One region of the Lederbergia sp. B243.17 genome, then DNA from elsewhere that is predicted to be linked to it. Evidence: predicted binding sites of a transcription regulator. Region 1 holds the regulator's gene; the other holds the start of a gene.
The links. Region 1 encodes LexA, which represses DNA repair genes until DNA is damaged. Its sites were predicted from a motif close to CGAACATATGTTCG; they were not measured.
Positions count from the first base shown of each region.

Region 2: the regulator LexA is predicted to act here: its motif matches at 9,403-9,416, upstream of recA (recombinase RecA).

Region 1 is NZ_JBWBKF010000076.1:91,589-106,802, forward strand. It holds gene AC0TWI_RS14455 (YneF family protein) at 1-8, opposite strand, end outside; gene sirA (sporulation inhibitor of replication protein SirA) at 85-519, opposite strand; gene tkt (transketolase) at 720-2,726, opposite strand; gene AC0TWI_RS14470 (DUF896 domain-containing protein) at 2,852-3,085, opposite strand; gene AC0TWI_RS14475 (YneB family resolvase-like protein) at 3,246-3,914, opposite strand; gene yneA (cell division suppressor protein YneA) at 3,922-4,251, opposite strand; gene lexA (transcriptional repressor LexA) at 4,411-5,031, shown strand; gene spoIIP (stage II sporulation protein P) at 5,066-6,151, opposite strand; gene dnaB (replicative DNA helicase) at 6,235-7,539, opposite strand; gene AC0TWI_RS14500 (hypothetical protein) at 7,521-8,021, opposite strand; gene AC0TWI_RS14505 (hypothetical protein) at 8,445-8,702, shown strand; gene AC0TWI_RS14510 (isochorismatase family protein) at 8,680-9,207, shown strand; gene AC0TWI_RS14515 (MBL fold metallo-hydrolase) at 9,246-10,046, opposite strand; gene AC0TWI_RS14520 (hypothetical protein) at 10,118-10,426, opposite strand; gene AC0TWI_RS14525 (hypothetical protein) at 10,458-10,733, opposite strand; gene AC0TWI_RS14530 (hypothetical protein) at 11,065-11,262, shown strand; gene AC0TWI_RS14535 (GTPase family protein) at 11,705-12,952, opposite strand; gene AC0TWI_RS14540 (hypothetical protein) at 13,163-13,444, shown strand; gene AC0TWI_RS14545 (DUF4179 domain-containing protein) at 13,656-14,936, opposite strand; gene AC0TWI_RS14550 (sigma-70 family RNA polymerase sigma factor) at 14,923-15,214, opposite strand, start outside.
Region 2 is NZ_JBWBKF010000024.1:29,887-45,100, forward strand. It holds gene mutS (DNA mismatch repair protein MutS) at 1-1,781, opposite strand, end outside; gene cotE (outer spore coat protein CotE) at 1,919-2,473, opposite strand; gene AC0TWI_RS03200 (YlbF/YmcA family competence regulator) at 2,747-3,175, opposite strand; gene miaB (tRNA (N6-isopentenyl adenosine(37)-C2)-methylthiotransferase MiaB) at 3,177-4,718, opposite strand; gene spoVS (stage V sporulation protein SpoVS) at 4,934-5,194, opposite strand; gene AC0TWI_RS03215 (TIGR00282 family metallophosphoesterase) at 5,333-6,130, opposite strand; gene rny (ribonuclease Y) at 6,243-7,805, opposite strand; gene recA (recombinase RecA) at 8,240-9,292, opposite strand; gene AC0TWI_RS03230 (competence/damage-inducible protein A) at 9,607-10,869, opposite strand; gene pgsA (CDP-diacylglycerol--glycerol-3-phosphate 3-phosphatidyltransferase) at 10,908-11,486, opposite strand; gene AC0TWI_RS03240 (helix-turn-helix domain-containing protein) at 11,584-12,489, opposite strand; gene AC0TWI_RS03245 (DUF3388 domain-containing protein) at 12,507-13,298, opposite strand; gene AC0TWI_RS03250 (DUF3243 family protein) at 13,481-13,738, opposite strand; gene ymfI (elongation factor P 5-aminopentanone reductase) at 13,841-14,563, opposite strand; gene yfmH (EF-P 5-aminopentanol modification-associated protein YfmH) at 14,615-15,214, opposite strand, start outside.

The DNA of each region.
Region 1 (15,214 bases):
CAGGTCATCTTGTGTTTCCTCCTTCAAGTTGTCTGTTTCAAGTTTACTAAATCCGCATGAAATATACAATCTTGGCGGAACATTTCAGACATATTTTCTTTCCTTCATCGGCTTGATCCAGCCGTATTGGTTGTGTTCCATGTCAAGCGCGAGGAATCGGCCGTCGAATTTCCGCAGAACTTCGAAAAAAACCGACTCGGAATCATAGCCTCCCCATGCCCGCAGCTTTAGGCAGCGTTTGCTGATCATCAGCTCGGCACTTTCTTCGCCGCTCCGCGTCAGCGCCTTGTAAATTTTCCCGCGGATTGCAATTTGTCTCGTTGGCAGATAGGAAGCCAAATGGCGGTGCAGCTCAAAATAGGGCAGAGGTTTGGTAATGTAGTCAATTTGCTTTTGGATAATATCATTCAGTCGGGCATCCCTATGATTGGCTGCAAACAATTCATAAAATTTGCTTTCACGGCCGTAGAAATGAGCCGCGACCTCTTCTTCAATCAGATAAATGTAATATGTCCTCATGCAAATTTTCCACTCCCCCGTTAGCTCTCGCATCATGCGGATGAAGTTCTTCTTGGTGCCCCGAATGGGCTCTTATCCTATCTATTCGTGATGGAAGGACGAATCCCTTTATTTTCAGCAAAAAAGAGGGGAAATGGTTATCCCCTCCTTTCATGGTGTCCCTATTGCTGGAACGATTGACCCAGCAGAGCCCCACCCTATTACTTTCCGAGCATACCTTTTACTTTTGCTACAGCATTTTCAACAGTAAAGCCGTACTCCTCGATGATTCTTTCGCCAGGCGCAGATGCACCGAAACGGTCAATCGCCATGATTTCACCTTCATCGCCGGCGTATTTTGCCCAGCCGAGAGATGAGCCCATTTCAATCGCAAGGCGCTTTTTCACCGAACGCGGCAAGACGGATTCTTTATACTCCGCAGACTGCTCTTCGAAGCGATCCCATGCAGGCATGGAAACGACGGACACGGAAATACCTTCTTTTTCAAGCTCTTTCTGAGCGTCCACCGCAAGGCCGACTTCAGATCCGGTTGCAATCAAAAGCGCTTCAGCATTGCCATCTTTAGCAGGCGAAATGACATAAGCCCCTTTTTCGACTCCTTCTTGAGCTGTTTTATCGGTACCTTCGATGGTCGGCAAGTTCTGTCTTGTCAAAACAAGGGCCGTCGGGCGGTGCTTCGACTGCATCGCCACTTTCCAGGCAGCCGCCGTTTCGTTTCCGTCTCCCGGACGGATGACAGACAATCCCGGCATAGCGCGCAAGGCAGCCAACTGTTCAACAGGTTCATGCGTCGGGCCATCTTCACCGACCGCAATGCTGTCATGGGTAAATACGTATGTGACCGGCAGTTGCATCAATGAAGCAAGGCGGATGGCCGGGCGCAGGTAATCAGAGAAGACGAAGAATGTTCCGCCGAATGCACGCAGGCCGCCATGAAGGGCAATCCCATTCATCGCTGCACCCATACCGAATTCACGGACACCGAACCAGACGTTTCTTCCCGCATAGTTGGATGCGTCAAAATCGCCTTTTTCCTTCATCATCGTCTTGTTGGAGCTTGCCAAGTCGGCAGCACCGCCGAAAAGTGTAGGCAGGTTCTGGCTGATCGCATTCAACACTTGCTCACTCGAAGCCCGGGAAGCAAGGCTTTTTCCTGTTTCATAGACAGGGACGTCTTTATCCCAGCCTTCTGGAAGTTCACCAGTTATTGCGTTGCTGAGCTGTTCCGCGATTTCAGGGTTGGCCTCTTTGTATTTTTCAAAAAGCTCATTCCAAGCAGCTTCTTTCTCTTCTCCCGCTTTTACCATCACAGTCTCAAAGTGGTCATACACTTCAGATGGAACATAGAAGTCTTCCTCATATGTCCACTTGTACGCCTCTTTTGTCAGCTTCATTTCAGCTTCGCCTAGCGGAGCGCCATGGACGGCAGATTTGCCGGATTTGTTTGGAGCGCCATAGCCGATAACTGTTTTCACTTCGATCAGTGTCGGCTTGGATGTGTCCGCCTTCGCTGCTTCGATTGCTTTCGCGATTTCATCCATGTCATTTCCGTCTTCTACACGCAGATACTGCCAGCCATATGCCTCAAAACGTTTGCCGACATTCTCGGAGAACGACTTGTCCAGCTCGCCATCAAGCGTGATGTCATTTGAATCATAGAGCATGACCAGTTTTCCAAGCTTCAGGTGACCAGCAAGTGAAACGGCTTCAGATGCAACGCCTTCCATCAGGTCCCCGTCTCCGCACAATGCGTATGTAAAGTGGTCGACTACTTTAAAATCATCCTTGTTGTACGTCGCAGCAAGATGCGCTTCTGCCATCGCCATGCCAACTGCCATACCGATTCCCTGGCCGAGCGGACCTGTTGTCGCTTCTACACCAGGCGTATAGCCGTATTCGGGATGTCCCGGTGTGCGGCTTCCCCACTGACGGAAGTTTTTGATGTCCTCCATCTCCACTCCGTAGCCTGACAAGTGCAGCAGACTGTAAAGCAGCATCGATCCATGTCCTGCAGACAGCACAAAGCGGTCACGGTTGAACCATGCTGGATTTTTCGGATTGTGATTCATAAAGCGGCTCCATAATGTGTAAGCCATTGGAGCAGCACCCATCGGCAGGCCTGGGTGTCCGGAATTCGCTTTTTCGATCGCATCGATCGACAATGTTCTGATCGTATTTACCGCGAGTTGATCAATTTTCTCAAACATGTGCAACAACCTCTCCATCTACGTAATAGTCAATATTCATCATAATCGGAATTGACCGATAATACAAACATAATCCGACATTGCAAGAAAACAGCAAGTGCATGGCCGGGTCAAGTCCTTCAAGATTAATGAAGTTTTTTCTTTGCCTGGATCTTTCGTACTTTTTCAGGCGTCACTTCTTCTCCTGTTTCATCGAATACACGTACATGCTCAATTGTATCTTTCATCGTGGAGCGGAAAACCTGCAGATATTCGGCGCGCAAACTTGATTGTTCCTTCGCTTCTTCTGCAGTTAACCCCTCTTCCTTCGATTTTTTAGACAGTTGGTTAATACGCTCAAGCTTTTCTTTTGATAGCATCGAAAAACCCCTTTTCGTTAAAATTTCCAACCTGGGAGGGAAAGTTTTTTGATTAAAGCCATCTTACTAGAAATGGCGGTAGAGAACAAATTTCAAGCTTTATCGATGCCGTAATAAAAAAATCCCCGTATCATCTTATCAAAGATGATACGAGGATTTCTTACGTCCTATCACTATTATCATGGAGGGCCTGCTCCTCCATATGCTCCTTGTAGCGCCGGTGGACGGTCGCTTTTGAGACGGCATAGCCGAACCCCCTCATCGTTGCCGCGATCTCCTCGAACGTGAGTCCGTTTTGCCGCAGCCGGATGATTTCGTCGACGGGAAGCTCTTTCCGTTCGCGCCCCTCCAAATTTCCTCGGTTCTTCAAGTTTTTTTCGGGCCGGTAACCATGCTCCACAGCCCGCTTCATGCCGCGCTGGATTTTCAAGTTATGCAGCTTGCGCTGATGCTCTTCCACCATGCTGACGATCTTGAGCACCATCGAATCCGATTCGGAAATCTGCAATTCACCATTATGAGCAAAACTGTACACCCGGACATTTTCCTTCATCAGGCAATGCAGGAGCGCAATTCTTGCGTTTCCGCGCCCGAGCCGCGTCTCATCCTGAATCAGGACGGCATCAATCTGCTCCTCTTTGATCCGGTCAAGCATATCGAGCACCCCAGGCCGGTCGAGCGAATACCCGCTCGCCTGTTCGCGAATGATCGCATCCACTTCAAACTGCCAGGCACGGGCTGCGGCCGTCAATTCCTCCTCCTGCCGGGCAAGGGAGGTTTCCTGTGTCTCTTTTTCCGTGCTGACCCGGCAATATATGATCACTTTCATCTGGCTGTCACTTCCTTTTAGCGCTGAACGCGAGCTGGCTTTCACCTGAATGCCAGCTCTCCGGCGGTGCAGGAATTACAATCGAGTCGCCGTCTTTAATCATCCTTCCGGCCAGATTGTTTTCTTGCCGGACCTTCTCAACAAATTCGGCGCGGTGCATGCCAGCTTTCTCTGCATACTGGTCGGCAAGCTCCCATAATGTTTCACCCTGTCTCACAGTTATTGTATCAAATCGGTTCTTCTCCTGCCCTTCCTGGAAAGCCAAGTATGCAGCCATCAGCACGATTGCAGTGAAAAACAAAATAACAAAAGAATATTTTTTCCAAATGATAGACATATCCAATCCCCCAAAATCGAATATTTGTTCGTATGTATTGATTTGATTATAAAACGAACACTTGTTTGTTGTCAACACTTGTTCGAACTTATGTTTGTATTCCAAATCTCACCATGCTATAATGTGGATAATAAAAGAATTGCGGAGCGTGATGAAGAAATGAAGCTATCCAAAAGGCAGCAGGATATCATGGATTTTATTAAGCTCGAGGTGAAATCCAAGGGCTATCCGCCTTCGGTCAGAGAAATCGGTGAAGCAGTCGGACTTGCTTCCAGTTCGACCGTGCACGGTCACCTGGCCCGGCTTGAAAGCAAAGGCCTGATCAGAAGGGATCCGACTAAGCCCCGTGCGATTGAAATCCTTCAACTGGATGATGAACAGGTTCCAAAGCATAATATTGTCAACGTGCCGCTTGTCGGTAAAGTTACGGCAGGTATTCCGATCTCTGCTGTTGAGAACATTGAAGAGTATTTTCCGCTGCCAGATCATCTCGTTCCGGCTGATGAGCATATCTTCATGCTGGAAATCGTCGGGGAAAGTATGATTGAAGCCGGCATCCATAATGGCGACTATGTGGTTGTCCGCCAGCAGCAGACTGCAAGCAACGGCGACATCGTTGTTGCGATGACGGAAGAAAACGAAGCGACCGTCAAGCGTTTTTATAAAGAAAAGGGCCATTTCCGCCTGCAGCCGGAAAATTCTTCGATGGAACCGATCATTTTGGAATCTGTTTCCATCCTCGGCAAAGTTGTTGCCCTATATAGACATCAAATCCATTGATATCGGAGCCTGAATATACATTCAGGCTCTTATTCTAGTTATTTGCCTCAACGGCTTCTCCCCAGTAATATTCACTGATCACTTCTGCCAGTATGTCGACGCTCCGGTTCAGTTCATCCTGCGTGTTGTCTACCCCTCCCAGTTCGATGACAATTGATTTTTCAGCAAGGTCCTGGTTGTATATCCCATTGTTGTAATAATCACGCGGCTTGTCCCATACGCCTCGAGAGAGCGACGGATATTTCGCCTTCAGTAAACTGTTCAGCCTTTCTGCAAACAATAGGTTTTTTTCATAATTAGGGTGGCCGGTTCCGACGATGAACAGCACCTTTGCATGACTGATATTATTGATCATGGCAGTCGTTTTATCCTTTCGAGCTGTATCTCTATGAATATCGAGCACAAGCTGAACTTCCTTGTTTTGCGCCAGTGCTTCCGTCACCAATTCTCTTGATACCTTATAGCTTTGACTATAGGTCATTCCCCGCTGATTGAGGATGTCTGATACATCATCCGTATTGACGAGCGTTTTTATCCCTTTTTCCTCCAGCTTTTCTCCAAGACGTTTGCCGAATAACGTTACATTCTTCTCCATATGGAAGGCTTGATTGATGTCTGTTACGCCTGGCTTAAACGGAAGATATGACTCTCTTGTATGAGTGTGATATATCAAGGCAGCCGGATTAGCAGGAGGTTCAGGCTTTTCTTGAACAGGCGCTTCCTTGTCTTCATTGCTCTCCCAGTCTCCGAAATCGGGGGGAACAGGAGATTCGATCGGAAGGTGGCCGAACTCGTCGTCATCACCTGCCACAAGCTGTCTCGGCATCGCTGCCTGCAGCCCCGGAATCTCGCTTACGAGAAACGTGCGGATATCGCTGACGTTCAAATGGGTCAGAAATTCTAGCGTGCTTTTTGTAAAAGAGACATCATCCATCTCAGGCAGGACGGAGTGAAGGGCTCGCGACTCCATTGCCATGAAATAGAGCAGAGACTCGGAACTGGCGGCGTTTTTGCCTGCAATGGACAGGAAACTGATTTTCAGGCTGGAAAATGCGATGACCGATACGATCAGGAAGGCGGCAGTGATAAAGAGTACAGACCTTGCGGCGATTTTCAGCATCCATTTCATCCTTTTTATAAGAGTTGATATATCCCATGTATATGTAAAACCGCCACTCGTATTCCTGTTCGTTTTTGCCGCTGCTAGTTTGCGAGACTCTCTTCGGTAAACTGCCCGGTCTCTTTGCGGAAATGATAACGGAGTGTTCCAATCGGGCCATTGCGATGCTTGGCGATCAAGCACTCCGTCACATTCGTCTCCTCGGTGTTCCGGCTGTAATAGTCATCCCTGTACAAAAAGAGAACGAGATCCGCGTCCTGCTCAATGCTTCCGGAGTCTTTCAGATCGGAGAGCATCGGCCGCTTGTCATTCCGCGATTCAACCGAGCGCGAAAGCTGAGAAAGGAGGATGATGGGCACCTCTAGCTGGCGCGCCGTCGCCTTCAGCTCCCGCGTAATCCGGCCGATCGCCAGGTCATGACGCTCCTGCCTTTCATCCGTATCCATCAGCTGCAAGTAATCAATGATGGCCATACGTTTCCTTTCCGGCAGTTCCTGCTTTGTCATTTGGATGGCGGAACGAATATCGGCAATCGATTGGCCGCTTTTGTCATGGATCCGGAGGTGCCAGTCCTCGATATGCCGGATCGCCCGGCTGACGAGTTCCTCCTCCCTCTCCGAAAAATAACGGAATGGATTCCGCCATTTTGATCCGTGGATTTGGCAGAGGGTGCTCAGCAGCCGCTGAAGAAGCTGCTTTGCCGGCATTTCAAGAGAGAAAAGGTCGACAGATGTGCCACGCTGACACGCATTTTTGGCGAGATTCAGCACAAAGGCTGTTTTTCCCATCGAAGGCCTTGCCGCCAGGATGATCAGATCCCCGCTTTGCAAGCCGCCTGTCATTCCGTCGAGCTGATTGTATCCGGTCTCCACTCCGCTCACTTCACCCTTATCGGCTCTCAAATCACCCTCAATCTCAGCGAGTAAACTGCTTGTTGTCTGGACTTCTTTTGCCCGCTTCTGTTCCATTCCGATCAGTGCCTCCAGCAGCTGGTCACCCGCTGCCTCAGACGGACTTCGCAAAAAGCCTGCAGCCGCCTTTCCCATTTCGTTGAGCCGGTGTTTTTGCAAGATCATCTTTTCATAGCGGCTGACCCCTGCAGCAGATGGGCAGTTTACCGCCAAATCTGTCATATACGAGTAGTTTCCGGCACTTTCCAGGTTGCTCCCTAGCCTTTCAGCAATGGTAACGATATCTATCTCGATCTCGTCTTTCTCCAGTTCCCGCATCGCTGTGAAAATCAGGCGGTTGCGTGTTTGCGAAAAATGCTCCGGTCGAAGGGTGAGCCCGGCCAAAGCCGAGGGCTCAAGCAAGATTCCGCCAATAACCATTCCTTCTGGATCGAACCATATTTCCTGCTGGGAAAAGCCTACATGTGCGTTGTACACTTTTTCTCCCCCTCTCGTTTCCATCCCGATAAGAGCTGAAAGAAATCGGCTTTGGCCTCTTTCTTTTCCCTTCTTTCTTTCTTACCTTCTTCTTTTTGTTCGGCGAACGTTCTCGAAACGTTTCCCGAACGTTCGCCGAACGGCTTCTCATTGTCCGCAGGTCGCGCCACCACTGTAAAAACGGTGCCGAAGCCCGTTTCGCGAACGCTGATAAATCCTTCATTCACAAGCGAATCGACCGATCTTTTTACAGTGCTTTTTGAAAGCTGCTTCAGCCCTCTTCCTTCACGATAAGCCAAATCTTCCGCCAGCTTGGAGTAGGACCGGATGAATTCCCCCTTCTGCACCTCATATCCCTCCAACTCTCTTCCCTCCTGGAACGCCGCATTTGCCAGAAGCCAGACGTATAGCCGGAACGTGACCGGCTCCTTCCAAATTCTTGAACCGAGCAACTTCCGATCGATGCGAAACCATCCACTCACCTAAACCGCCTCCTTATGTATAGAGGGCCGACTAACTCAATCCGACCCATTCACCTCCCACATAGGGAGCAAGAGAGAAAAAGGACACCCTATCTCTTAATTCCCATTTACAAATTATTGCAAAATTGCTACTTTTAAAGAGGTGATCGCTATTCTAAGTTCTCGACCATTCAGCGCTTCTTTCTATTCGGCGGCGGCATTTTATTTAACGTGTTAACCTGAACGGCGTTATAGGTTTGGGAGAATCCAGAGTTTGCGTTTCTTTACCAAAACTTTATCCTCTATTCTTTTTTGATTGCGCTCTTCTCTCTCCTTCCTTTCACCTATCGTGACGGAATGGAAAGTGACGGACTGCAGCTGATTCGACTTGTAAGAGCTAGTGGAAAAAGAAGAAAGTTGGATGGGGAGGAAAAGGAATGAATCTTGCATTGGCCATTATTTTCGCCACCACTCTTGGTGCATTGCTGCTTCTCTTGGGGGCCAATTGCAGGCGGAATTATCGCATTCGCCATTGTTGCCGGCTGCTTGTTCAGGATTTTATATTTGCTGAACGATCTGCACGCCCGCACCTTTGCACATGTTCCGAAAAAAGACAGGGCGCAGCTGGTGTACGAGCAATATTTGAAAGACAAAGAAACCAAAGAAAGAAGTGAGTCGAGTGAAAGCACTGTTGGTGATTGACGTACAAAATGGAATTGTCGAGTTGGGGGATTTCAAGGAAGAATTATCGAAGATGGAAAGGGTCATTCAGGATTTTCGCGAACAAGACCTTCCGATTATTTTTGTGAAGCATATTGATGAAAATGAAGAAAGCTCGCTGTTCCGCGGATCTGCCGGGTCAGAGCTGCATGACTCGCTAAAAAACTTTGCTGATGAAATTGTTGAGAAGACGACACCCAGTTCTTTTTTCAAAACAGAACTGGACTCCTTCCTCCGCAAATCAGACATAAATCACGTATATATAATCGGATTCAATACCGAATTCTGCTGCATGTTCACCGCCATCGCTGCGTTTGACCGCGGCTATGAAGTGACGTTTATAGAAAGTGCGACGGGAACGGCCAACACAGCATATACATATGAAATGCCGGGTCTCGACATCAAGGACTTTGTTGGCACGGTGCTCCACTGGTCCGAGGCTATTGAAGTACTGGACTGGGAGGAATATGCGGAAGCAAATAAATGAGGGATGCCGCGGCATCCCTCTCTTTACACTGTAACAGCTCAGTAATTAGTTTCTTCTGCCATTTTCACATTGTCTAAATGGCTGCCTTTCATTCCATCATAAAACCGGAATTTCTCCCGGCATTCCTTCTCGAGTTCTCCGCTATCACTAGGCAGCTGCTGCAAATAACTCTTTGAAAAACGAATTCGCTCTTCCATCTCCCGCTTTTGGTCCGTCACAGAACCATGCCCCGGGACCAATTGATTGAGATCGTATGTATCCAAAATATGCTGAGCTTTTTCCACCGTATTGAGATAATCCGTATAACTGCTGTAAATGAACGGTAATTCGACATCCGACAAGTAATCTCCTGCCAGGAAAATTCCATATGGCTCCACAACGGTGAACAAACCATCGTTCGTATGCCCGGGAGCTTTGTAAAACGTCAAGGTCAAATCGCCCACCTTCAACGTTTCACCATCTGCTACGACCGTGAAATTCACTTCCGGATACGATGGCGTATAATTTCTCTCGATGTAATACTTCTGGTCAAACTCAAGAATTGCCTGGACCGCCGCTTCTTTAGTAGGATGCTGCTGGAATTCTTCGGTGGCAATAACCTTTCCCTCAGGAAAGGCTCCTGACCCGATGATATGGTCAAAATCACTATGCGTATATACAATATAAAGCTCCTTATTGCCCTTGCGCTGATCAACGAAATCTCTAATTTCATCAATTTCACCCGGCAGCCAATTGGGATCCGTCAGAATCACGGCCTCAGCCGATTCGATGACGGCCGTCGTTGTCTTATACAAAGCGCTTTGAAAAACCGTAAGATTGCCTTGCTGATAGTGAATCATGAAAACACCTCTCGCTTTCCTAATAAACCTTAAATCTAGCTGCATGTCTAATTTTAGATTATGAGAATGCACTAAAACGGATTCTCTCCGATGGCAATAGGAAAAACAACGATAAACAACGATGCAAGACAAAGCAGCCAGAATCGCACCGAGTTTAGCCGCTTGTTAAAGAAAATGCTTTTCTTGGAGATAAAAAAACCGATCACAATTGTGTACAAACCGAATAATAGATAAGATAGCGCAAACCAATTTACCCAAACGTTCCCTTCGAACGAAATCCCGTAATTCGCATAAACCATTTTTAAAACATAGACGGTTGCAAGCAGGCCAATCGCCAAAACGGATAAGCCTTCAATCGATCCAATCACAGCTTTTTTCATCTCTCCCAAGTAAATCAGCCCCCTATCCTCATCATTTTTCTGAGCGAATCGACTGGAAATACTCATACCCCAAGATGACTAGACCGATAACCGTCAAAATCACCCCGGCTATGAAAGGAAAGCCCAAAAATAGCGAATCGACCGTTTCGCCCGCAAACTGTTTCTCGCCAAAGATGGCATACCACAGCTTTGACCGTCCCGACCACGATGAAATGTGAGGTGCATAATTAGCTCCCACAATAATAATGGTCAAAACGAGCATGAGCCCACCCAGCAGGGAAAAACCGCCAATGATGATTCTTTTCATCTATTCACCTCCAAATGAAGTATATGACGTCCATTCCCACACCTTTCTTCTTTACAAAAGAAGATTATTTGAAGTGTACAAACATTGTAACAGTTATATGGAAAATAACAGCAAGAGATTTTCATTTACTAGACAAAGCAGATCGGTCCCTACCCGCATGCTGTGTCTGCCATATTGTCACTCACACCTTAAAGGACACAGAGTGGTGAACTCTCTCGTTTGAAAAATTGTTATTGGGAACTGAGCTTGCCAAGTTCAATTATAAAATTGCCAATGAAAAAGAATCCTTTATCCCGTGTTAGACGTCTAGTTAATCAAAGGGGGATTAAATGTGGAGTTTTTATTGTTTTCCTTAAAAGTATTCTATAATGCTTTTACGAATTTCTTTAAAGATGGTATCTGGATTGTAGGCTTTCTTTTCTTATTTATTCGCGTATTTGAAAGGCCATTGGTTCAAAAAATCGGAAAGTATCTTGCCGTGGCTGCATTGGCCATTTTGTTCATCAATTCAGTAATTTGGGCCCTGTAGAAAGCGGGATAAGGGGGTGCTATCCCCTTTCCGCTTTTGGTTACTGATCGGTCGTTATGCGAGTTGATGTATAAGAGGGCGCTGAGTATGAAAAAAAAGTACGTGGTTTTTTACTCTGTCTGGCTGTCCTATTTGTATTAGGATATGGAATTAAATTTCTTTCAATTACACCAACCGAAAAATATGCAATCGAAAAGTTTTTTCAGGCTGGCATTTATGAAGAGGCTGAAGAAAGGCTATGAGAATTATGAAAAGTTAACATTCTTTTCAAGTTAGAGTAAATTGCAAAAATAATAATGGAGAAGAAATCAAAAGGTATTTTGAAGGCCAGCTGGAGGAGTTTGACTTACATCGTTATCAGGTAGAAGTTTTTTAATTGACCATATTACACCCGGCACTACATAAAAACAGGCAGTGCCTCTCTTTCGGCACTGCCTTCTCTTTATTGCCCTTCTTCCTCTTCTTGCTTCCTCTCCTCAAACTCCCGGTCATACGTTTCTTTCACCTTGTCCATCGATTTGCTGTCGATGAAGTAGGCGACCGCCGCTTCGCAAAGCGCGTATGTTCCGGCTGATGCAATGAAGCCCGAGATGGCGCTTCCGGCAAACGGAATCAGCTTGACAAGCTGGCGTGCTACCTGCCGCAGCACGATGCCGGTTGCCACGTTGACGCCAAGCGCCCCCATGAATTCAGCGATCGCCTTCTTGCCAAGCTTCTGTCCGCCAATCATTGCAATCGAGGCGATCATCGCTGTCTGCAGGCCGGTAATGATCGGCATGTCCGCTATCGGAATCGGGCTTGCCCCGACCGCACCTGTGATCCCCGCTATACTCTTTCCCAGGCGACGTGCTACCTTTTTCTGGACCGAGCGGATTTTTGACAGCTTTGCCAAAATCATCTGCGCTTCATTCGGTAGTGTTTCAATCAAATAATCGAGCAGCACATCGATATTCCAGCGTATATCATAGACAATGTTGCCGTCTTCAAATTCCATGTAGCTCGCAACCGGAATAACATGAACCGGCTCTGATACGGCATCCCGCAGTTTCTTCGAGAGAACATCCATCGCTTCCTCGATATTCTCTCGCTTCACCGGATGGTCAAAAGGCGGCTTGTCCGCCGATTTGGGGCTTAATTCATCCACCTGTGTGACGACACCAATTATCGGCGCATCGTATTCATGGACTTCCTGAATCGTTTTCTTCAATTCCAAAAGCTGGGCCAAGTCCTCGTCAATCCGCGAGCTGACCTCCTTCGCCTTGCTCAGAAACAGAATAGCATCCGGACATTTTTCCTTAATAGATGCTTTCACTTCTTCCAAAGCTGTCGTTTCAGAGAACGCTTCCTCCGGATTGTCCGCCTCGCCGAGTCCGCGCGTGTCAAGAATATCAAGCGTACCGACATCCGAAGAATAGGAGTGCCATTTTCCGGCGCCTGTCCTTGCTTTTACATCGCCGACTTCCGCGCGCTTTTCGCCGAATATCGCGTTGATCAAACTTGATTTCCCAGCGCCCCTTCTGCCGACAATCGCAATTCTTGCCGGCCGGGCATCAACCGTAAATGACTTGAGCGACTCCAGTTCAATTCGAATCGTCTTCTTCATCTTCTCCGGCATTTTCGCTTTCGCCAGTCCTTCATAAATCGAACCGATTAAATCGGACATTTTCTTTTTCTCTTCGATTTCGCTCATAGAACGACTTCCTCCTCATGGCTCTGTGTCTAAAAGTATGAATGAACCGCTACTGCTTGTCTAGGAATGAGCAGGTCCTCTTCCATATACATACCCCGAATGTGTAAGAATTGTTCGCGTTTGATTTACTGAATTACATTTTAAATACTCTAAAAACAATGTAAAATGGTAAGAGATCAGAGTAATTTCCATTTTAAAGGGGGGGAAGTCATGCACTGGAAGATAAAGATCAGCATCTCTGCACTCATACTCATCGTTTTTCTAGGTGGCTTTTTATTGGGGAAGACAACTGCACGGGAAGCATCACGCGAAATAATGATCGGATATGCCAATACAAAAAACGCAAGGCAAATCATCGATTTCAACAAAGTGATTACTGATCTCGATAGCCAAAGTGTTGTTGATAACTTTATGATGATCTACCTTCACAAGCAGCCACTCCCTGATGGGGAACAAAAAGCTGTCGCGAGCCGGATATCCATATTTGGGTAAACAGTCCGAAGCAGTATACCCGCTTGATTGAGTCAAAAGTGTGGTTCACCGATGCTGGTGCCATTATCGGGGAGCGAGCTGGGGAAAGCTGGGATCAAATTTCTTATTACCAAATCAACCAAGACGATGCGAGGTATATAAAAGAAAGTATCGATTATCAAGACTAGATGCCTACACTACAAAAAAGAAAGAGACCACCGTCTCTTTCCCTTCACTTGCGCAGCGGTATGTCAACCGTCTGATGGTATGTTTTCATATAATGCATGCCACCGATCATCAAATGTGTCGGTTCGTCCTTTGTTTTAAAGGATATCACCCGTTCTTTCCAAATCTCCCCACTTTCGTCCGTCACATAATCCATTCTCTTCGTTGTTTTAAGCGGCACCTCGCCGGCTTTTGTCAAAAGGACGACCTTATCGAGCATAACGTCTTCCTCTGTCCGGATCGTCATGTCGAGGTCATCTCCATTCTGGTTCATCCCTGTGATGAAAAGGCGTTTCCCGCCGATTGGAATGGTGCTCATTTTGTCAACCGCCTCTTTGGCATCCAGTTTCCTATAGCCAGCAAATGCCCTCATATCGAGCTTCAGACTATTCACCCCGTCGGGCAGCGGATGATAGCGAACTTCGAATTTGACCCCGCCGCTGATCGTTGAAGTGGTTCCTCCGCCGGTAGATGCGAGCGGTTCCCCGTCTACGACAAGGTCAATCCCCCCGAACGGATCCGAAACCCGATCGAGATTTTCCACAGACGCCCTCCCTTTCACGATCGTCATCGTCGGTGTAGCGGTAATGGAATCGAAACGAACCTTCCCGCCGTCCACCATCAACGTTTTTCCGATCCGCTGTTGCACCCCTGCCCGCATCGCCCGGTTCGGCTCGTACGGGAAAGTGATGGTCCGTTCGACTCCGCCTTCTCGCTCAAAAAAAGACAATGTCAGTTTTTTGGCAAATGGGTTCACCGGCTCAAAAGAAAATTGCCCTTTCTGGAGAGTGCCGTTTTCTGTTGTCGTGCTCGTTCCAGACTCTATATGAGATTTCGTACGGAATCCGGAAATAGTAGTAGGTGAGAAAGGATCGCCATTGTCCCAATCAATCCCATTCTGATTCGTCACCGTATAAAAAAGCATCAACTGATTGTCATCCGATAAGATTCCATCAATCGTCAATTTTGACCCACCCTTCAGAGTGACCGTTTTACCGATGGGCTGACCCATCCCCTTTTCATTCAGCTCGGCAATCGGAGCATCCATGATTTCATCAAAGCCTAACAGCTTCTTCCCATAAAAGGCAAGGGCGTTATATTGGGAGCTGATCAGGACGAGAAAAAAGAGGGCAGCCGCTGAAAGCAGCCAAGGCTTCCATGCCGGCTTCTTCTTTACCGGCTGGGCATTTTCCAGCGCTTTCCGGATTCTCGTTTCCATCTCTTCAGGAGCAGAAATCGTTTCTATCCGCTTTCTCCGCTCTTCCAAGCTTTTTTCAATATCCGCCACTAAACTCCCCGCCTTTCCATTCCCGCATTTTCTTCAGTGCATTCGAAATTCGCGACTTTACCGTACCGGGCGGCACATCCGTCATCCCGGCAATCGTGTCAATGTCCAGGTCATGAATATACCGCAAAATAACCGCTTCCCGCTGATTCTCATTCAATAGGCCAAGCAGCGAATCGATGTCCATTTGCCGGTCCGCAGTTGCGTACGGATTATGGCCCGCTTCCTCTACCGTTTCCGGATTTTCCAGCAGGACGACTCTTTTCTGCTTCTTCAGCAGC
Region 2 (15,214 bases), on a different contig from region 1:
CAGTCATTGGGCACATATTCTTGGGATCCCATCACTTTTTCAACAACAGGATGCCGACCGTCCGTGATTTTCACGATCCGGCCCGGACTAAGATCCGGCTTCGAATAATGGCGTTCCTCGCTGACTGTAGCAAACCCCTGGTATACGTCAAGCTCGCTGATGATCTGGGCTGTATTTTGCAGCCTCGGGATAAAGCTCTTGACCGTTTCGCGAATTTCCAAGAAAAGCGCATATTCCAGCTCGGTGCTCTTCTCTTCCGCCTCGAGGATGAGCGCCTCCTTTTCCTTCAGCTCAGGGGTGATGAAGCGTTCCGCGTTCGCCAGCGTCTGCTTCCGTTCGTAACGATCCGGATCGAGCAGCGGCACATTCGCTCTTGTCACTTCGATATAATAGCCGAACACACGGTTGTAGCCGATTTTCAGCGATTTGATTCCGGTCGCTTCCTTTTCCTTCCGTTCAAGCTCGGCTATCCAAGTTTTACCGTTCCGGCTTGCATCCCGGTATGTATCCAGCTCCGCATGATAGCCGTCTTTGATAATGCCGCCCTCTTTCAGTGAAATCGGAGGACTTTCGACGATTGCCCGCTCCAGCAGGTCACAAAGCTCATTGCACGGATCAAGCCTGTCAGCAAGCTTGCTGATGGCCGGATCTGAAAGCTCCGCCAGCAGGTCGCGGATAGATGGTATCTGCATGAGCGATCGTTTCAGCTGCATGAAATCACGGGCATTCGCATTGCCGAATGCAACCCGGCCCGCAAGCCTTTCCAGATCATATACGCCTTTCAGCAGATCCCTGAGTTCCTGCCGCTCAATGAACCGGTCTTTTAGAACACCGACAAAATGAAGCCGCTCATCAATCGCCGCTTTTTCAATCAGCGGTCTGTCGATCCACTGCTTGAGCTTGCGAGCACCCATCGCTGTAGACGTTTCATCCAACAGCCAAAGGAGTGTTCCTTTCCGGCCCTTGCCGCGCAGAGACTCCGTCAGTTCAAGATTCCGCTTCGAATAATAATCCATTTTCATATAGTGATCGACTGTATAAGACTGGAACGGCTGCAGATGCTCTAAGCTCCGCTTTTGCGTCCGTTTCAAGTAATGGAGCAGCCGATAAGCCGATGCCGTCAGCTCCTCACAGGAAAGCGAAGCGCAATTTTCGGCGAACTCCTCAATCTCTTTTACTTCGTCTTCGATCGAAATGACAGCGGAAGTCCGCTCTTTGATCCGTTTTTTCCACTCAGGATTGAAATCCCCAGGAACGATGATCTCTTTTGTCTCAATCAGCGAAAGCTCATTCAGAAGCAAGTCGATTGTCCCGCCAAGCAAAGCAGCCCGGTTTTCACCTGTTGTAAGATCGGTATAGGCAAGACTGAAGGAAGCACTGCTAAATGATGTGACCGCGGTAATATAGTTGTTCTCTTTCTCCGCAAGTCCTCGGCCTTCCATCAGTGTTCCCGGCGTGATCAGCTGGACGACTTCACGCTTAACGACCCCTTTCGCTTGCCGCGGATCTTCCGTCTGTTCGCAAATCGCCACTTTGTATCCTTTTTCTATCAATCTTTCAATATACCCGGAAGCTGAGTGGTAGGGGACGCCGCACATCGGAATTTTCTCCTTCGCTCCCCCATCACGGCTCGTCAGCGTAATCTCCAATTCCTGCGATGCCTTCAACGCATCCTCGAAGAACATTTCATAAAAATCACCAAGCCGGAAAAACAAGAACGCATCTTCGTATTCGGCTTTTATTCTCATATATTGCTGCATCATCGGCGTGTAAGACTGCATATGTACCAAAATCCTTTCCGTTCCCAAAACTCATCTTTTCCTAGTATAACACAGATGCCCCTCCCCCTTCTTGGCAAACATTCCTCCCTAAAGGAGACAATAAAAAAAGGGGGATCCGCATCCCCGCTCTTTTTCTGCTATTTTTCCTTATTTAGAAAGTCCGGGTCGATTTTCTCGAATTCTGCGTCTTCAAGTCCTGCATGATGCTCATCACTGCTGCTGCTTTCATCGTCATCAGAGCAGTGCCCATGATGGACAGCGACACATACTTTCGTCTCCCCGATCACTTCTACCTTAAAGCCTCTTTCTGTATTAACGACAATTTTATTGCCTTTCTTCGCAATCGATGCTTCGACGCAATTCGGCTGCTGTGTTGTTCTTGCTGAGACCATCCGGTCGTCGAGGCAGTCTGGATCCCGGTATTTCAGGTTGATGACATCTTTGTACTCAACTTTTTCTGTCGCGACAGATGTTTTCGTATTGTCATGGTGGGAATACCAGACGTTGACGTCAAAACTGCCGTGGATTTCCACCGTTTTCCCGACTTTTCTCGCCTCATACTTATGATTGATGATCCAGCAGCCTAATATGCTCGAAGGATGGTGCTGCGGGCTGATGGAATAGTTCGCTTGCGTATGCTTGCGTCCCTTCGCCACGACCGCTTTCGTTATAATCTCTCTATATTCTGCCATTCGAGCGAAACCTCCTCCTTCATTTTCCCTTCATCGTATGCGGGGCAATAGACTAGTGTGCTTATACGCAGGTGCCCATTTGCCCGGCATCTGCCCTGCATGCATTACGATATGCGGGCGAAGAAGGCGGGGTGAACGCCCTGTGGGGGAAAGGCCGTTCAAGAAGCGGGACCCGTTCTGGAGAGGCGGAACTGCCGGAACAGTGGTGGTACGGTAAAAAGCCGCCATCACTGGATAGCGGCTTTTTTGTTAAAGTTCAGCAGGCTCCCAAAATCAGTTGCAGCTTGCCGAACTATTATTCACTTTTGAGCCGGTTTCGCCCTGAAGAAGGTTTCCGCCGGTCGATTTGATGATTTCATCCGTTACAGTGTTGGAAATAGCAGAGGATACAAGCTGAAGCAGATCATTCACATCGACCTGAGACTGCTTGAATTCCTGGACGATTGGAACCTGGTCAAGCTCCTCTTCCAGCTTCTCGAGCTTCTCCTCTGTCAGCTGCAGCGCACGCTCTTTTCCGTAATGCTGGAAGTTGACCGCTTGCTTTTGCAGGCTCTTGATCGATGCGATCATTTCCCTGACTGTCTGGTTCTCATTGATTTGAGCCTCAGCACGTTTAAAAAAGTCGACCTCATCCGTTTCCGCGATCATTTTCGCCAATTGTGTTGCTTGTTCCAATATATCGTCTTTCGTGTATTTCGCCATTTTACAATACCGCCTCCGCTGGCTCCTCAACCAATTCTCCGTCGAGGGTCCATGTTTTTGTTCCGACTACTTTCACTTTCACCAACTGGCCGATGATCGACTTTGGTCCGCGGAAATTCACCAGCTTGTTTTTGCGGGTGTATCCGGAAAGCACGTCAGGGTTGTTTTTGCTCTCGCCTTCAACAAGCACTTCGACGATTTCACCTTCGTATTTTTCCATCGCTTGGCGCGACAGGTCGTTAACAAGGTCATTCAAGCGCTGCAGACGAGCTTTCTTCACTTCCATCGGGACGTTGTCCTTCATCCTAGCGGCCGGCGTTCCTTCCCGAGGAGAATAAATAAATGTGTAGGCAATTTCAAAGCCGACTTCACGGTAAAGCGACATCGTCTCTTCGAACTGCTCTTCTGTTTCATTCGGGAAACCGACAATGATATCGGTTGAGAGCGAAACGTTCGGAATCGCTTCTTTAATTTTTCGGACAAGCTCAAGGAATCCTTCGCGAGTGTATTTTCTCGCCATGATTTTCAAAATGTCGCTTGAACCCGACTGGACCGGCAGGTGAATATGCTCAACAAGGTTGCCGCCTTTTGCGAGCACCTCGATCAAATGGTCGTCGAAATCGCGAGGATGGCTCGTCGTGAACCGGATCCTTGGGATGTCGATCTTTCGCAGCTCGTCCATCAGGTCGCCAAGTCCGTACTCGATATCCTCGAAATCCTTGCCGTAAGCATTGACATTTTGCCCAAGCAGGGTGATTTCCTTATAACCATGGGCTGCAAGCATCCGGACCTCTTGGATAATATCCTCCGGCCGGCGGCTCCGCTCTTTTCCTCGCGTATAAGGAACGATGCAGTATGTACAGAACTTATCGCAGCCATACATGATGTTGACCCATGCCTTGATGTTGCCGCGGCGGACCTTCGGCAGGTTCTCGATGACGTCGCCTTCTTTGGACCAAACCTCAACCACCATTTCCTTCGACAGGTATGCTTCATGCAAGATCTGTGGCAGACGGTGAATATTATGCGTACCGAAAATCATATCAACAAACTGATGCTTTTCCATGATCCGGTTAACGACTGATTCCTCTTGCGACATGCAGCCGCACACCCCGATCAATAAATCCGGTCTTTCCAGCTTCAGCGGCTTCAAATGCCCAAGCTCACCGAACACCTTGTTCTCGGCGTTTTCCCGGATGGCGCATGTATTGAGCAGAATGACATCCGCATCGTCGACACTGTCTGTCGCTTCATAGCCGAGTCCCATGAAAATACCGGCCATTACTTCGGTGTCATGCTCGTTCATCTGGCAGCCATATGTCCGTATATAAAACTTCCGTCCCTTCCCCATTTGGAGAAATTGTTCCGGAATCGCAAAATCCTCATGATACTTAATTTCTTCCTTGCCGCGCTTTTTCGCCTCTTTTAAGGAAGGCGGCGTGTACACGGCCTGAAAATATTTGCTGTAATCTTTTTCTCCCTGCTTGGCCGCCGGAGCAGCAGCGGAAACCTGTTGACTTTCCAAACGCTGTTTCTCGTTCATGAAAATCCCCTTTCTATCTTGAAAACACTAATCGGCCATAGCGAAAAGGTTCCTATTATTTATTGGGGACACTTCTGCTGCCATCCCCCATACATATCCATTGTCTAGTATATAGTTTTTTATTTTTTTTCACAACCGGCGCCTGCTGTTGTTGGAAAAAGTTCAAAAAAGAGCCGCTTCCACAACAGGAAGACAGCTCTCGTGTTTCAATCGTATCAGCGCGGTTCAATGATCAACTTGATGGCTGTCCGCTCCTCGCCATCAATTAAAATGTCCGTAAATGCCGGGATGCAAATCAAATCGACACCGCCCGGGGCAACAAACCCCCTTGCAATCGCTACCGCTTTTACCGCCTGATTCAGCGCTCCTGCGCCAATAGCCTGAATTTCCGCCATGCCCCTTTCACGGAGGACACCTGCCAGCGCACCCGCCACAGAATTAGGATTAGATTTTGCTGAAACTTTTAATATCTCCATTTCTTGTTCCTCCTTGTCATTTCCCCTCCAACCAACTGCCGCCAAACTACTGCACCCTTCCACTCTAACTATATTCAGACAACCTCTGAAAAAGCACAAAAAAACACAGGCCTTTTCAAAAGACCTGTGTGATGGTGTTCACTCGGCAAACGGATGATCATCGTTGATCAGGATTGGCCGGATTCCTCTTGCTTTTCCGGTTTTATCGTCAACTTGGATCAAGCAGCCGCTCAATTGCTTTCTTCCGTCTTTTGGCACTTCGAAGCGCGCAGGCAGGGATGTCAAGAATCGGTTGATCACCGCTCCTCTCTCCATGCCGAGAATGCCGTCATAAGGCCCGGTCATCCCCACGTCGGTCATATAGGCAGTCCCTTGCGGCAGAATCCGGTGATCGGCAGTCTGCACATGGGTATGGGTTCCTACGACAGCCGTCACCCTTCCGTCGAGGAACCAGCCCATTGCCTGCTTTTCGCTCGTTGCTTCGCCGTGAAAATCGACAAACACAATCGGTGTCCTTTTATGAGCCTCCTCAATCAGACTCTCAGCTACCCTGAACGGGCAATCGAGCGGAGGAAGAAACGTCCTTCCCTGCAAATTGATGATTGCCGCTTCCAATTCATTAATCCGGACGTACACAATGCCTGTGCCTGGTGTCCCTTCCGGAAAATTGGCCGGTCGCGCCAAATATTTTGCTCCCTCGATGAACTCAAAAATCTCTTTATTATCCCAAGCATGGTTTCCAAGTGTCACCGCATTCGCGCCGGCCTCCAGGAACTGCTTGTAGATCTTTTCAGTAATGCCCCGTCCGCCGGCAGCATTTTCCCCATTCACAATCGTCAAATGCGGCCGGTATTTCTTCTTCAGCCGCGGCAAAAATTCCTTTACCATGTCGCGTCCCGGAGAACCGACGACATCACCGATAAATAAAATATCCAAACGAAAACCTTCTCTCTCAATTGATCCATGGCCAATGTCAGCACTCCACCTATTTTACCACATGATCGAATAAAAAAAGAAAAGGAACGATGCGAAGCATCATTCCTTTTGCTTATTTTGCATATTCTACAGCTCTCGTTTCTCGAATAACCGTCACTTTGATATGGCCTGGATAGTCGAGATCGTTTTCAATCCGCTTGCGTATATCGCGGGCGAGACGATGGGCTTCCAAATCATTGATCTGTTCAGGTTTCACGATAATACGGACTTCTCTTCCTGCTTGGATAGCGAAAGATTTCTCAACACCAACATAGGATTCAGAGATTTCTTCGAGTTTTTCCAAGCGGCGAATATAATTCTCAAGCGTTTCACTCCGGGCTCCTGGTCTCGCAGCCGATAACGCATCGGCAGCTGCGACAAGGACAGAGATGACGGAAGTCGGTTCGGTGTCGCCGTGATGCGAAGCGATACTGTTGATGACAACAGGATGCTCTTTATACTTCGTCGCCAGTTCGATTCCGATTTCAACGTGGCTGCCTTCCACTTCATGGTCAATCGCTTTCCCGATATCATGGAGCAGACCTGCACGGCGGGCGAGCATTTCGTCTTCACCAAGCTCAGCAGCTAGCAATCCGGAAAGGAATGCCACTTCCATTGAGTGCTTCAGCACGTTTTGTCCGTAGCTTGTCCGGTACTTCAATCGGCCGAGAATCTTGATCAAGTCTGGATGGAGTCCATGAACGCCTACTTCAAACGTCGTCTGTTCCCCGATTTCCCGAATGTGTTCGTCCACTTCCCGTCTTGCTTTGTCTACCATTTCTTCAATCCGGGCCGGATGAATCCGCCCGTCCTGAACCAATTTTTCCAAAGCAATCCGGGCCGTTTCCCGACGAATCGGATCGAAGCCAGATAGAATGACCGCTTCCGGCGTATCGTCGATGATCAGATCAATACCGGTTAACGTCTCCAATGTCCGGATATTCCGGCCTTCACGTCCGATGATTCTACCTTTCATCTCATCGTTCGGAAGATTGACGACAGAGACGGTCGTTTCAGCAACGTGCTCGGCGGCACAGCGCTGGATGGCAAGCGAGAGTATGTTCTTCGCCTTTTTATCGGCTTCCTCTTTGGCACGGGATTCGCTTTCTTTGATCATTAGAGCGGTATCATGCGCCAGCTCTTTCTCCACGCCTGACAGAATGATGGATTTCGCTTCTTCCCGCGTTAAGCCGGAAATGCGCTCCAATTCTGTTTTTTGCTTGCGGACCATTTCTTCCACTTTGCTTTCCATCTCTTCAATATGTTGTTGTCTGCCATTTAGAGAGTCCTCTTTCTTTTCAAGCATAATTTCCCGCTTGTCAAGGATATCGTCCTTCCTGTCGAGGTTCTCCTCCTTTTGCAATAATCGATTTTCAAGTTTTTGCAATTCGGTTCTTCTTTCACGAAGTTCGCGTTCAGATTCGATACGAAGTTTATGATTTTCATCCTTAGCTTCCAAAAGCGCTTCTTTCTTCAATGCGTCTGCTTCCCGCTTTGCATCTTCAACGATCTGCTCAGCGGAACCTTGCGCACCAGTAAGCTTAGCCATCCCAATGGATTTAAAGATGAAATAGCCAACAACTACACCGACGAATAGGGCAAGCAAAATGGAGATGATCACGATGAGTAATTCCATACTTTCACCTCCCCTTGCTATGAACTTGTATCATGCTTTTAACATGTCGGCTGGTACATCTCAACAAAAGTCTCAATATACAAAGCCCGTCTCAAAATTCATGCATTAAAATTTTAAAATTATACATGTTAATTTTAAATCCGCCCCCACATAAAGTCAAGCAAAGAAAAGCGCAGGGCGGCTTGCTCAGGAGCGTACGGACCGGAGGGATTGCAACCAGATAAAGGAAACACGGCGACGAAGGAGCCGATGTTGACTTATCGTAGGCGCAATCTCGAAGTCTGCTAGTCGTTGCCGACCGTAGCTGGACAATGGAAAAGCGGAAGGCGGCTTATCAGCGACAAGCCTATCCTCGCTCTCAACCGACTGAGCGCTCGCTCACTAATCTGGATAGAGAAAACAGCAAAGCGGGAATGCTTTGCTGCTCAACAAGTTTATTCTTCAAGAAGGCTGAATTCTTCCGGTTCTTCCTCTTCATCTGCCTCTGGAAGAATCCGTTCGGCGTCAAGGCCGTAATGATCACGGATTTTGTACATGATCTCATCACGAAGCCCTTTGTTCTCTTTTAGGAACAGCTTGGCATTTTCACGTCCTTGACCAAGGCGCTCCTCATTGAAGGAATACCAGGATCCGCTCTTCTGGACGATGTCGAGCTCGGAGCCCATGTCGATAATTTCCCCTTCGCGGGAAATCCCTTCGCCATACATGATGTCCACTTCCGCCACTTTAAACGGAGGGGCAATCTTGTTTTTCACCACTTTGATCTTTGTCCGGTTACCAACGATGTCCTGGCCTTGCTTCAATTGTTCTGCACGGCGGACTTCAAGACGGACAGAGGAATAGAACTTCAGCGCGCGGCCGCCAGGAGTGACTTCCGGGTTCCCGAACATGACGCCGACTTTTTCCCTGATTTGGTTGATGAAGATAGCAATCGTATTCGACTTATTGATCGCACCCGACAGCTTCCGGAGTGCTTGGGACATGAGACGTGCTTGGAGGCCGACGTGGGAGTCTCCCATTTCCCCTTCAATCTCGGCTTTTGGTACAAGAGCCGCGACCGAGTCGACAACGATAATTTCGATGGCACCGCTTCGGACGAGCGCTTCAGCGATTTCCAGCGCCTGCTCCCCTGTATCCGGCTGGGACAGCAGCAGTTCATCGATATTAACGCCAAGTTTTTGGGCATAGACAGGGTCCAGTGCGTGCTCCGCATCGATGAAAGCGGCTTGTCCGCCATTCGCCTGTACTTCGGCAATCGCATGGAGTGCCACTGTTGTTTTACCTGAACTTTCCGGGCCGTAAATTTCAATGACACGGCCGCGCGGATACCCGCCTGCACCGAGCGCTACATCGAGCGCTAGAGAGCCGCTAGGGACCGTTGAAACTTTGCGGTCTGTCTGTTCGCCCAATTTCATAATCGACCCTTTACCAAATTGCTTTTCTATCTGTTTTAGCGCCATATCGAGCGCTGCTTGACGATCACTCACTCGTTTTCCTCCTCAAAATATATAATCAACGATTATCGTGTTGTTCATGTTGTTTCATTAAGAACTTAACTTTATTATACCGCTTTTTCTTGGCTTTGCCAAGCAAAAAGCGAACATTTATTCGATTATTTTTCAAAAGAATACAAGAGAGATTTGCCTTTTTTTCCTATATAAAAACGGGATATCCCCTTCTGTTTTCTAGCAAATCGGCATTATAAACTATTTTTCTCTCAATCGCCATACACTCAAAGGAGATAGAAAAGGACAGCCCGTGAAACCGTCTCATCCGGCTTTGGACTGCCCATCTTATTCCATTATTCTGTCCGTGCCGGTCCCCGGCCTGAAGTCAGTTCTTTCAATAAATAATAGCAGCCGTATTGGACCGATCTTTTCCTGTTGCCATTTCGAGATCCGCTCAGCTGCAGCAGGAATGGCTTTGTCTCTTGGCCCTTAATCGATATACCGATCCAGACAGTCCCTGCCGGATGGCCTTCAAGCGCATCCGGACCGGCTGCCCCGGTAAAGCTGATGCCGATGTCGGCTCCAAGCAGCTCCCGTGTGTTCTCAGCGAGTTCAATTGCACACTCTTTTGAAACAGCCCCGAACTCTTCAAGAGTCGCTTCCTTCACCTTGCATAGTTCCATCTTCGCCTTATTCGAGTAGCAGACGATACCGCCAATCAGCATTGTGCTCACACCGGTGACCGACGTCATTTCTGACTGGAACAGACCGCCTGTCAAACTCTCCGCTGCCGCGATCGTCAGCTTCCGGTTTTCCAGCTCCTTGAGCAATTCGCGCATCAAGTTTGTATCATCGTAGCCATAGAAGAACTCGCCAGCACGCTTTTGAATTTCCTTCTCCGTCTCATCGATCATTTTATCGGCTTCTTCTTCGGATTTAGCTCTTGCTGTCAGCCTGATTGTCACTTCACCTTCACCGGCAAGCGGCGCGATCGTAGGATTTGACTGAGAATCAATCATATCTGACAGTTCATCCTCAAGCATCGCTTCGCCAATTCCGAAAAACCGGAGGACACGGGATTGGATCTTCTCCACCGAATCCAATTTGCCAAGGATGGCAGGACGTCCGAATTTACGGAACATCGGCTTCATTTCATGTGGAGGTCCCGGGAGAAGCATGTACAAATGCGCTCCTTCCTTAACGAACATACCTGGTGCCATGCCATGCTCATTCGGCAGCACCTTGGCCCCTTCAAGGACAAGCGCCTGCTTTTCGTTATTAGGAGTCATTTTCCGCTTTGTCCGTTCAAAATATTCAACAATCGTGTTCATCGCTTCTTCATCTTTTTTCAGGCCGCGGCCCAGATGGCGGGCAATCGTCTCTTTCGTCAGATCATCCTTCGTCGGTCCAAGACCGCCTGTGAAAATGATCAGGTCAGCTCGCTCTTCGGCAATCTTGATGGCCTTTTCCAGCCTGGCCGGATTGTCGCCGACGACCGTATGATAATACATGTTGACACCTATCTCAGCCAATTGCCCGGACAGGTATTGAGCGTTCGTGTTGGCGATCTGGCCGAGCAACAGCTCTGTCCCGACCGCGATAATTTCTGCGTTCATCCCCTCAATCCCTCTCCTTTTAAAATGAATAGCATGTTTTACTTGGAATGTTTAAATACTTCCCAGTTTTTCTGGAAATAATCGTATCCGGACCAAACTGTGAAAAACATCGCAACCCAGAGCATAACGATATCAAACGGAAAATTGACTGCGGAAAATGGAATGTTATGGAGGAGCAATGCTGAAATCGCAATGATCTGTGTCCATGTTTTGATCTTTCCGAGCATATTTGCGGCAACTACTTCTCCTGTTCCCGCCAAGATCAATCTAAGGCCTGTAACTGCGAATTCACGGCTAATAATGATGATTACAATCCATGACGGCGCCAATTGCATTTCCACCAGCACGATCAATGCGGCTGATACTAGCAGCTTGTCTGCAAGCGGATCAAGAAATTTCCCTAAATTGGTTACCAGATTGTATTTGCGGGCAAAATGGCCGTCAATCCAGTCTGTAACAGAGGCAATAATAAAAATGAGCGCTCCGATCAAATGAGCTGTTTTAATGTCCGCTCCCAGAACGTGCAATGTGCCCCAGTTGAACGGGACAAGCATCAAGATAACAAAAACTGGGATTAATAATATGCGGGATACGGTAATCTTATTCGGTAAATTCACTTGTCTGACCTCCTGAACAAATAACCGCCGGACGAGCGGCGGTATCGGCTTCTTTCTTTTACTTTATTTCCCGAAGACGGGAGGCAATAACAACTGCCTACTCCGTCTTGGTAAACTGAATGTTGATCGTTTGAACATCTCTGGTGGCAGGATCCTGTTCATATTGGAGCTTCTCGCCATTCACGAATAACTCCAAATTCGGCGTACTGCCAATCCGGATTGAGATTTCTCCTTGTCCTGAAAGGTCAAGCTCCTGCGATTCTCCAAGCGGGTCACGTCCGAGCGTTCCATCAAGGAGCGTTTTGCCTGCCGCATCTCGGACACGGACATAGCTTTCACCATTCGGAACGACATTCATTTTCAACGCAAACGAATCGGTTCCTGTCAGCGTATAAGTAGTCTGGTCGCCAGATACTCCAGCAGCCGTCAGAGTTTGTGACGTTGTTTCATTGTCAGGAGCCTCTTCCTCGCCTTTTGCGGCATCTTCTTTTTTGTCGTCCTTAGCTTGGTCTTCCCCTTCAGGCTTGTCAGGTGTCTGCACCTGATCCGATTGCTTGAAGCCGACAGATCCTTCTCCTGCATCTCCAGGCTGCTTTCCGTCGCCGTCCCAAACTTTCATCACGAGAAGCCAGATGACAAACAACACGGCTATCACGAATACTGCAACACCAATCTTCGGCAACAATTCCATCACTTTCGAGTTACCAGCGCTGAATCCGCCCCTTGATTGTACACGAGACAGCTGCTCAGGCAGGTCGTCCTCGTACGCCGGCGGTATATCGCTTTTGAATTCTTCAAAAAGCTGATCCGGCTCGAGGCCAACTGCTTCGGCATATTGCTTGATAAATGCCCGTGCATAGAATTTGCCGGGCATGACACTGTACTCCCCTTCTTCAATACCAATCAAATATTTCTTCTGAATTTTTGTCATTGCCTGAAGCTCATCGAGACTAAGGCCTTTTTCTTCTCTTGCCATGCGCAGACGGCTTCCTAATTCCGTCAATGAAAACACCTGCCATTCTAAAAATCAAAACCGAATCCGCCGGTTTGATTAAATAAATTGTTTTTCTCCACAACCTCATATGTAATTTCTTCATCCGGACTATGTCGCAGCTCGATAATATAATCGAAATCGTCCATAGAATACTCGGAATGCTCAACGAAAATATCAGGATGTTCAATCACCTTTACGGCTGGCAGCCGCATTATTTCACGGACGAGCTGCCAGTGCTGCTCATCGGCCCGTCTGCGTGATACGATTCCATCCAAAATAAAGATGTTATTTTCGTTATATTCATCTTGGATCAATTGCTTGCGGATCGTCTGCTTCAACAAAGTGGAAGAGACAAACAGCCATTTTTTATTGGCACAGACGCTTGCAGCGACAATCGACTCCGTTTTTCCGACACGGGGCATCCCGCGGATGCCGATTAGTTTGTGCCCCTCCTGCTTAAAAAGCTCCGCCATAAAATCGACGAGTAGACCAAGTTCATCCCGGACGAACCGGAATGTTTTCTTGTCGTCCATATCTCTGTGGATATAGCGTCCGTGACGTACGGCAAGCCGGTCACGCAGCTTCGGTTCCCTGATTTTTGTCACCTTAATCGTTTCAACCGTTTCCAGAATCGATTCAAGCCGGATGATCTGTTCTTCGCTTCTTGCCCTCAATAGCAAGCCTCGCCTCCCGCTGTCGACACCATTGATGCTAATAATATTGATCGACAGCATACCGAGCAGCGAGGAAACGTCCCCAAGCAATCCCGGCCGGTCGATGATGATTTCATATTCCAAATACCATTCTTTTCGATCCATTTTCACATCTCCAATCAATGAGATGATGTTCGTTTTCTCAACTCAGTCCCGCCTTTATCATAGCTGATTATATAAAAATTTGAAAGGGAAACCTACTTGAAAATGGAGAAAAAAACCGGCGCAATTCCTGTCGAAAATAAAAAAAGAGAGGAAAATATTCCCCTCTTAAATTTATGCGATGTTTATTTGGTGCTGTTGTTTTCGACAAGTTTCACCATCATGCTGGCAATTGCCTGTTGTTCTTCTTCGGAAGCGACGGACCACAAATCGGCCAGCACGCGCTCCTGTTCGTTTTTTGGGTCAACTTCGTTTGCAAGATAATCTCCCACTTGATGAGCAAGATGGTGGATAACATCCTGCGACATTCCTTGGTCTTGTGCATGATCCAAGCGGTCGCCGAGGAAATTTTTCCACTGATCCCAGTTCTCGAGTATTGACATTTCATTGCCTCCTTTTAAATCATCGTTCAGCTATATTATGCGCTGCCCTTTTTCTGATTATGCATCGGAGGCTTCCGACAATTTTTGTTTACCATAATCTCCTTATGTATACCATCCACCATTGACTGCCAATACTTGGCCCGTAATATAGGAGGCCTTTGGCGACAGGAGAAAGGCGATTGAGTCGGCGATTTCCCTCGGCTCTGCCAATCTTCCTACCGGTATTTCGTCCTCCAGTTCTTCGATTTCTTCGTCTGAAAAACGGCCGAGCATATTTGTTTTCACTGCTCCCGGTGCAACGCAATTGATCCGCAGGCCCGATCGTGCTGTTTCCTTGCTTAGTGCTTTTACGAAGGATATTTGCGCACCCTTGGCAGCAGAATACATCACTTCACAGGCAGCACCGGTCTGACCCCAAATCGAGCTGACAAGGACAATTTGAGATGCTTCGTTGCGAAGGAGCTTGGGAAGCAGCTTTTTGATTAGCAGAACAGGGCTTTTTACATTGAGCTGCAGTATTTCGTCAACCGTTTCATCAGCAAGATCAGAAAACAACCCGTAGGGAGCCCGACCACTGCAATAAACAATAGCCTGTACAGAAAAAATCTGGCTGGCCAGCCGTTCTGCCCCTTCTTCTATTTCCAAATCAGCACAGATTGGAATAACCTCAACTTGCTCATTATCCAATTCCCTGGCAAGTGCCTCAATCCGTTCTTTCCCCTTGTTATAATGAAGATATAGATTCCATCCCTCTTGGGCCAGGGCTCTTGCTGCCGCGGATCCGATCCCTCCGCTTGCACCCGTAATCAATGCATATTTTCCCATTCGAACGCTCTCCCATCAGAAAGAGCCATCCTGAAGATGGCCCTTCCATTTTTATTTCGCCGGCACCACTTGGCAAACCGTCATCCGGTCTTCCTTAAAGAGGTTAGCGGCTGTTTCTTTAATGTCCGCAAGCTGCAGTTGTTCCAAAACGGGAACGACGCGGAATAAATCCATTTCATTGAAAGCATAGCGCGTAAACTGGTTGGCGATAAAGTCAGGTGAATTCAAAGAGCGCAAAAAGCCGCCAATCCGTTTTTTCTTCGACCGTTCGAGCGCATCCTCTGTCAAATTGCTGCCATTCGCCGCTTCGAGCATCATCTTTTGCAGACGTTCTGCAAGTTCATCCGGCTTCTCTGTATCGCTGCCAGCAAGAGCAAAACCGAATCCGTGCTCCTGTGAATAATCGTATTGAAAGGTATCGTCAATCAATCCTTCCTTGATCAGCTCCTCATAATTCGCTGAGCTTTTCCCGAACAGGATGTCGAGCAGAAGCATAGCCGCAAGCTCCTGCTTCTGCATGGCCTCTCCGCTAATGTCGACATTGAACCCTTTAACTCCAACCATGCATTTAGGCATTTGCACATTCATCGGAATGATCTGCTTCTTTTCCGCTGCACTTTCTTGCTCTGCGACTTCTTGCCTTACAATCGG